Regions from separate parts of the Heyndrickxia acidicola genome, predicted to be linked through region 2. Evidence: a T-box and tRNA genes for the amino acid it is inferred to sense, from the RefSeq annotation. Region 2 holds a T-box; the other holds one or more tRNA genes.

Region 1 (3,388 bases), 1.3 Mb from region 2:
TTTTACCGCGAAGAAGTAACAAATTACTTCTAGAATTATCTGCACAACAAAAAAGCGGTAACACACAATATATGTGTGTTACCGCTTTTTGATGATGACCCGTACGGGATTCGAACCCGTGTTACCGCCGTGAAAGGGCGGTGTCTTAACCGCTTGACCAACGGGCCAAATATGGCGGAGAAGGAGGGATTTGAACCCTCGCGCCGCTTACGCGACCTACACCCTTAGCAGGGGCGCCTCTTCAGCCACTTGAGTACTTCCCCATATTGTGATGGCTCCGCAGGTAGGACTCGAACCTACGACCGATCGGTTAACAGCCGATAGCTCTACCACTGAGCTACTGCGGAATATTAATAAAAATGGGCCTAAATGGACTCGAACCATCGACCTCACGCTTATCAGGCGTGCGCTCTAACCAGCTGAGCTATAGGCCCATAATAAAATTATGGAGCGGGTGATGGGAATCGAACCCACGACAACAGCTTGGAAGGCTGTAGTTTTACCACTAAACTACACCCGCATAAATTGAAAATGGGGCGGCTGATGGGAATCGAACCCACGAATGTCGGAACCACAATCCGATGCGTTAACCACTTCGCCACAGCCGCCATCGTTTGAATGGTGGCTCGGGACGGAATCGAACCGCCGACACAAGGATTTTCAGTCCTTTGCTCTACCGACTGAGCTACCGAGCCATATTGATTTGTAAATGGCGGTCCGGACGGGACTCGAACCCGCGACCTCCTGCGTGACAGGCAGGCATTCTAACCAGCTGAACTACCGGACCATTGTATTGCGGGGGCAGGATTTGAACCTGCGACCTTCGGGTTATGAGCCCGACGAGCTACCGAACTGCTCCACCCCGCGACGATACTATAATTTTTTGTGTCTAAACAAGCCAATATTTTAAAAATAAGTATGGCGGAGGAAGAGGGATTCGAACCCCCGCGCGGTGTAACCCGCCTGTCGGTTTTCAAGACCGATCCCTTCAGCCGGACTTGGGTATTCCTCCGTACTTATGGTGGACCTTGTAGGACTCGAACCTACGACCGGACGGTTATGAGCCGTCTGCTCTAACCAGCTGAGCTAAAGGTCCTCTAATGGTAGCGGCGGAGGGGATCGAACCCCCGACCTCACGGGTATGAACCGTACGCTCTAGCCAGCTGAGCTACACCGCCATTAGAAAAATAATATATTTGGTGGAGCCTAGCGGGATCGAACCGCTGACCTCCTGCGTGCAAAGCAGGCGCTCTCCCAGCTGAGCTAAGGCCCCAAAATGATTTAAATAGTCTCTGGTCGGGAAGACAGGATTCGAACCTGCGACCCCATGGTCCCAAACCATGTGCTCTACCAAGCTGAGCTACTTCCCGTAAATGGCGCGCCCGAGAGGAGTCGAACCCCTAACCTTTTGATCCGTAGTCAAACGCTCTATCCAATTGAGCTACGGGCGCTTAAAGAAAAGTTATTTTCTACCGCAAAAAACTTTGGTGCCGAGGACCGGAATCGAACCGGTACGGTAGTCACCTACCGCAGGATTTTAAGTCCTGTGCGTCTGCCAGTTCCGCCACCCCGGCAAGGGTGTTTGGAGCGGAAGACGGGATTCGAACCCGCGACCCCCACCTTGGCAAGGTGGTGTTCTACCACTGAACTACTTCCGCAAATTTTTAAATAAGTGCGGGTGAAGGGAGTCGAACCCCCACGCCTTGCGGCGCCAGATCCTAAGTCTGGTGCGTCTGCCAATTCCGCCACACCCGCATATTTAAATGGTGAGCCATGAAGGACTCGAACCTTCGACCCTCTGATTAAAAGTCAGATGCTCTACCGACTGAGCTAATGGCTCAAACAATGAAAACCTTGATTTATAGTATACATTCTAACCTTGTGGCATCTACGACGTCCCAATCTCAGGATGTCTTGCAAGATGCAGCTCGATTGGTACGCTGATGATAATTCAGTGAAGATTATTCATCGTGCTCTACCGACTGAGCTAATGGCTCGTACTAATTTCCATAAAAGTGGTGCCGGCCAGAGGACTTGAACCCCCAACCTACTGATTACAAGTCAGTTGCTCTACCAATTGAGCTAGGCCGGCTAATAATGGTGGAGGATGACGGGTTCGAACCGCCGACCCCCTGCTTGTAAGGCAGGTGCTCTCCCAGCTGAGCTAATCCTCCAATATAATGCCTGGCAATGTCCTACTCTCACAGGGGGACAGCCCCCAACTACCATCGGCGCTGAGAAGCTTAACTTCCGTGTTCGGGATGGGAACGGGTGTGACCTTCTCGCCATAATTACCAGACCGTATTTAATTAAGGATTGCTCCTTCAAAACTAGATATGAGAAACCAAGCATAACCTTGAATCGTTTTATATATTGGTTAAGTCCTCGATCGATTAGTATCCGTCAGCTCCATGTGTCACCACACTTCCACCTCGAACCTATCAACCTGATCATCTTTCAGGGATCTTACTAGCTTGCGCTATGGGAAATCTCATCTTGAGGGGGGCTTCATGCTTAGATGCTTTCAGCACTTATCCCTTCCGCACATAGCTACCCAGCGATGCCTTTGGCAAGACAACTGGTACACCAGCGGTGCGTCCATCCCGGTCCTCTCGTACTAAGGACAGCTCCTCTCAAATTTCCTACGCCCACGACGGATAGGGACCGAACTGTCTCACGACGTTCTGAACCCAGCTCGCGTACCGCTTTAATGGGCGAACAGCCCAACCCTTGGGACCGACTACAGCCCCAGGATGCGATGAGCCGACATCGAGGTGCCAAACCTCCCCGTCGATGTGGACTCTTGGGGGAGATAAGCCTGTTATCCCCGGGGTAGCTTTTATCCGTTGAGCGATGGCCCTTCCATGCGGAACCACCGGATCACTAAGCCCGACTTTCGTCCCTGCTCGACTTGTAGGTCTCGCAGTCAAGCTCCCTTGTGCCTTTACACTCTGCGAATGATTTCCAACCATTCTGAGGGAACCTTTGGGCGCCTCCGTTACTCTTTAGGAGGCGACCGCCCCAGTCAAACTGCCTGCCTGACACTGTCTCCCACCCCGATCAGGGGTGCGGGTTAGAATTTCAATACAACCAGGGTAGTATCCCACCGACGCCTCCACCGAAGCTGGCGCTCCGGCTTCAAAGGCTCCTACCTATCCTGTACAAGTTGTACCAAAATTCAATATCAAGCTGCAGTAAAGCTCCACGGGGTCTTTCCGTCCTGTCGCGGGTAACCTGCATCTTCACAGGTACTATAATTTCACCGAGTCTCTCGTTGAGACAGTGCCCAGATCGTTACGCCTTTCGTGCGGGTCAGAACTTACCTGACAAGGAATTTCGCTACCTTAGGACCGTTATAGTTACGGCCGCCGTTTACTGGGGCTTCAGT
Region 2 (3,388 bases):
TCGACGAATATAAATATATCACATATATTTCAATGAGTCAACGCATTAAATGAAAAAAATTCATTTAAAAACTCTGTTAAATTTCTTCGTTAAAAACTGCTCGTTTTTTAGCTGAATTGAAAGGCGTTTGTAATGACTATTTAAATCAAATCTATGTTCTGATAGCCGCCATGTGATTAAATAACCTTTTTACTCTTTGAAAAATCAAAGCTTCCCTCCAGACAAATCTGGAAGGAAGCCCTTTATCCCAAAAACTATTCTGGTTTAATAACTTCCTTATTTCTCATATAAGGACGGAGTGCCTTTGGAATAATGACACTTCCATCTTCCTGCTGGTAGTTTTCCAGGATGGCTGCGACCGTTCTTCCAATGGCAAGGCCTGAACCATTTAAAGTATGAACATGTTCTGGTTTAGCATTTGGTTCACGGCGGAAACGTATATTGGCCCTGCGAGCTTGAAAGGCTTCAAAGTTACTGCAAGAAGAGATTTCACGATAGCTGTTGTAGCTTGGAATCCAAACCTCAATATCGTACTTCTTTGCAGCAGTAAAGCCAAGATCGGCAGTACACATGCTTAGCACCCGATAAGGAAGCTCTAAAAGCTGCAGCACCTTTTCTGCATGCCCAGTGAGCTTTTCAAGTTCACCATAAGAATCCTCCGGCTTTACAAACTTAACTAACTCTACTTTATTAAATTGGTGCTGGCGGATTAAGCCTCTTGTATCACGCCCGGCAGATCCTGCCTCGGAACGGAAGCACGCACTATAGGCTGCATAGCTGATTGGCAGCTTATCCCCGTTTAAAATTTCATCGCGGTGATAGTTCGTAACAGGCACTTCCGCTGTAGGAATAAGGAAATAATCTTCACTTTCGATTAAAAAAGCATCTTCTTCAAACTTTGGCAGCTGCCCTGTCCCGGTCATGCTTGTTCTATTTACCATATAGGGAGGAAGAATTTCCTTGTACCCATGATCCTCTACATGCAGATCAAGCATAAAGTTTATCAATGCTCTCTCAAGACGGGCACCCAGTCCTTTATAAAATACAAAACGGCTGCCAGTAACCTTTGCGGCTCTCTCAAAGTCTAAAATTTCAAGATTCGTTGCAATATCCCAATGTGGTTTTGGTTCAAATTCAAATTCACGAACATCTCCCCACTTGCGGATTTCTTTATTATCGTCCTCACTAGTACCTACAGGAACACTCTCATGAGGAATATTTGGAATGGAAAGGAGTAAATGCTCCAATGCTCCTTCTACTTCGCGCAGCTCATCATCCAGCTGCTTAACTTTGTCTCCAACTTCGCGCATTTCAGTAATTAAGTGATCTGCATTTTGTTTTTCCCTCTTCATTTGAGCAATTTGTTGAGACACTTCATTGCGCTTGCTTTTCAACTGCTCTGTTTCCACAATTAATTCACGTCTTCTTGAATCAAGCTCTTCAAACTTTTCAAAGTCAGCAAGATCCTCTCCTCTATTTTGCAGCTTTTGCTTCACTTCTTCAAAGTTTGCTCTTAAAAATTTAATATCCAGCATTGTTTTGCTCCTCCTTTAGATTTACACATATTAATACTTTTCGTGTGATGGTAACCGATAGGAAAATAAAAAACTCCCGTCCCTAAAACAGGGACGAGAGTTACCCGCGTTGCCACCCAGATTGAAGGCTTTAATAAACCTTCCTCTTAATTAGATAACGGTTTTTAACCGAAGATACCTACTAATGCTTTCAGTACCTCACTCAAGGATGGATTCACAAGATCTCTTCATCGATTTCCACCAGCCATCGACTCTCTATAGAAGGAAATACTTGTTACTGCTTCCTCTCATTGATTTAACAGATTTTAACTCATAATTTACTATATAATTTACCTGAAAGCAACTATTTATTCAATACCTTTTCTTTGGTCTCTTGAACCATTTTTAAAAAGTATTCCGTCATTCTGTTGTCTTCCGTTAATTCAGGATGGAATGAACATCCCAGAAACTGACCTTCCCGTGCAGCCACAATCCTGCCATCATGCTTAGCTAAAATTTCAACATTTTCACCGGCAGACACAATATGCGGTGCCCTTATGAAGACTGCCGGGAATTCTTCACCCACTTCTGCAATCGAAAGCTCAGCTTCAAAACTCTCACGCTGTCTTCCAAAAGAGTTCCTTTGTACTGTAACATCCATTACTCCTAGGTGAGGCTGGTCATATCCCTCTAACTTTTTAGCTAATAAAATAAGGCCTGCACAGGTACCAAACATTGGTTTCCCAGACTTAGCGAAGCTTTTTAGCTCGTCCATCAGATCATAACGGTCAATTAAACGGCGCATAGTCGTACTTTCACCGCCAGGAAGAATTAAACCGTCAACGTTCTCCAATTCTTCTTTTTTCTTAATAACAATAGCTTGAGCTCCGCACTGTTCAATTGCCTTCACATGCTCTCTCACAGCGCCCTGCAAGCCTAAAACACCTAATTTCAACATAATAGTTCCACCTTATCTTGAACGGTTTTGCATGAATTGTTCCGGAGTTAATGTAGACATTTCAATACCAGCCATTGCTGTGCCTAAATCCTTTGAAAGGTGAGCAATCAATTCATAATCCTGGTAATGAGTTGTTGCTTCTACGATGGCCTTAGCATACTTTTCAGGGCTGCCTGATTTAAAGATACCAGAACCAACAAACACACCGTCAGCACCTAGTGCCATCATAAGAGCTGCATCTGCAGGAGTAGCTACTCCGCCTGCAGCAAAGTTTACTACCGGCAAACGGCCGAGTCTTTTAATTTCAAGTAAAATTTCGTATGGTGCGCCTAAAAGCTTAGCTTCTGTCATTAATTCATCTTCATTCATTGCTACGACCTTACGAACCTGTGCATTTACTTTGCGCATATGGCGAACAGCCTCTACAATGTTTCCTGTCCCAGGCTCTCCCTTTGTACGAAGCATGGAAGCACCCTCACCAATACGGCGTGCAGCTTCTCCAAGATCACGGCAGCCGCATACAAAAGGAACAGTGTAATCCTTTTTATTTAAATGAAATTCATCATCTGCTGGAGTCAAAACTTCACTTTCATCGATATAGTCAACACCCATCGCTTCAAGAACACGTGCTTCAACAATATGGCCAATACGAGCTTTAGCCATAACAGGGATACTTACAGCATTTAGTACTTCTTCGACAATTCTCGGATCCGCCATACGGGCAACCCCGCCAGCTTTACGGATATCAGATGGTACCCTTTCAAGAGCCATTACAGCAACTGCGCCAGCCTCTTCAGCAATTTTAGCTTGTTCAGCATTTATTACGTCCATAATAACGCCGCCTTTTTGCATTTCTGCCATGCCGCGTTTAACTCGATCTGTTCCTTGTCTCATTGTGCATTCCCCTTTGGTAGAT

Evidence for each region. The T-box of region 2 lies ahead of serS (serine--tRNA ligase). A T-box ahead of a tRNA ligase gene usually reads a tRNA of that ligase, here a tRNA-Ser.
Region 1: it encodes a tRNA-Ser, which carries the amino acid that the T-box ahead of serS (serine--tRNA ligase) is inferred to sense. The anticodon was not compared.

The regions. Positions count from the first base shown of each region.
Region 1 covers NZ_KV440953.1:4,684,682-4,688,069, reverse strand. The annotation lists tRNA gene A5N88_RS21855 (tRNA-Glu) at 96-167, opposite strand; tRNA gene A5N88_RS21850 (tRNA-Ser) at 173-263, opposite strand; tRNA gene A5N88_RS21845 (tRNA-Asn) at 273-347, opposite strand; tRNA gene A5N88_RS21840 (tRNA-Ile) at 361-434, opposite strand; tRNA gene A5N88_RS21835 (tRNA-Gly) at 447-520, opposite strand; tRNA gene A5N88_RS21830 (tRNA-His) at 533-608, opposite strand; tRNA gene A5N88_RS21825 (tRNA-Phe) at 620-695, opposite strand; tRNA gene A5N88_RS21820 (tRNA-Asp) at 711-787, opposite strand; tRNA gene A5N88_RS21815 (tRNA-Met) at 794-867, opposite strand; tRNA gene A5N88_RS21810 (tRNA-Ser) at 920-1,012, opposite strand; tRNA gene A5N88_RS21805 (tRNA-Ile) at 1,020-1,096, opposite strand; tRNA gene A5N88_RS21800 (tRNA-Met) at 1,102-1,178, opposite strand; tRNA gene A5N88_RS21795 (tRNA-Ala) at 1,198-1,273, opposite strand; tRNA gene A5N88_RS21790 (tRNA-Pro) at 1,294-1,370, opposite strand; tRNA gene A5N88_RS21785 (tRNA-Arg) at 1,375-1,451, opposite strand; tRNA gene A5N88_RS21780 (tRNA-Leu) at 1,486-1,574, opposite strand; tRNA gene A5N88_RS21775 (tRNA-Gly) at 1,584-1,658, opposite strand; tRNA gene A5N88_RS21770 (tRNA-Leu) at 1,674-1,755, opposite strand; tRNA gene A5N88_RS21765 (tRNA-Lys) at 1,765-1,840, opposite strand; tRNA gene A5N88_RS21760 (tRNA-Thr) at 2,017-2,092, opposite strand; tRNA gene A5N88_RS21755 (tRNA-Val) at 2,099-2,174, opposite strand; rRNA gene rrf (5S ribosomal RNA) at 2,183-2,299, opposite strand; rRNA gene A5N88_RS21745 (23S ribosomal RNA) at 2,374-3,388, opposite strand, start outside.
Region 2 covers NZ_KV440953.1:3,405,618-3,409,005, reverse strand. The annotation lists gene serS (serine--tRNA ligase) at 255-1,535, opposite strand; T-box leader at 1,622-1,835, opposite strand; gene pdxT (pyridoxal 5'-phosphate synthase glutaminase subunit PdxT) at 1,879-2,472, opposite strand; gene pdxS (pyridoxal 5'-phosphate synthase lyase subunit PdxS) at 2,485-3,366, opposite strand.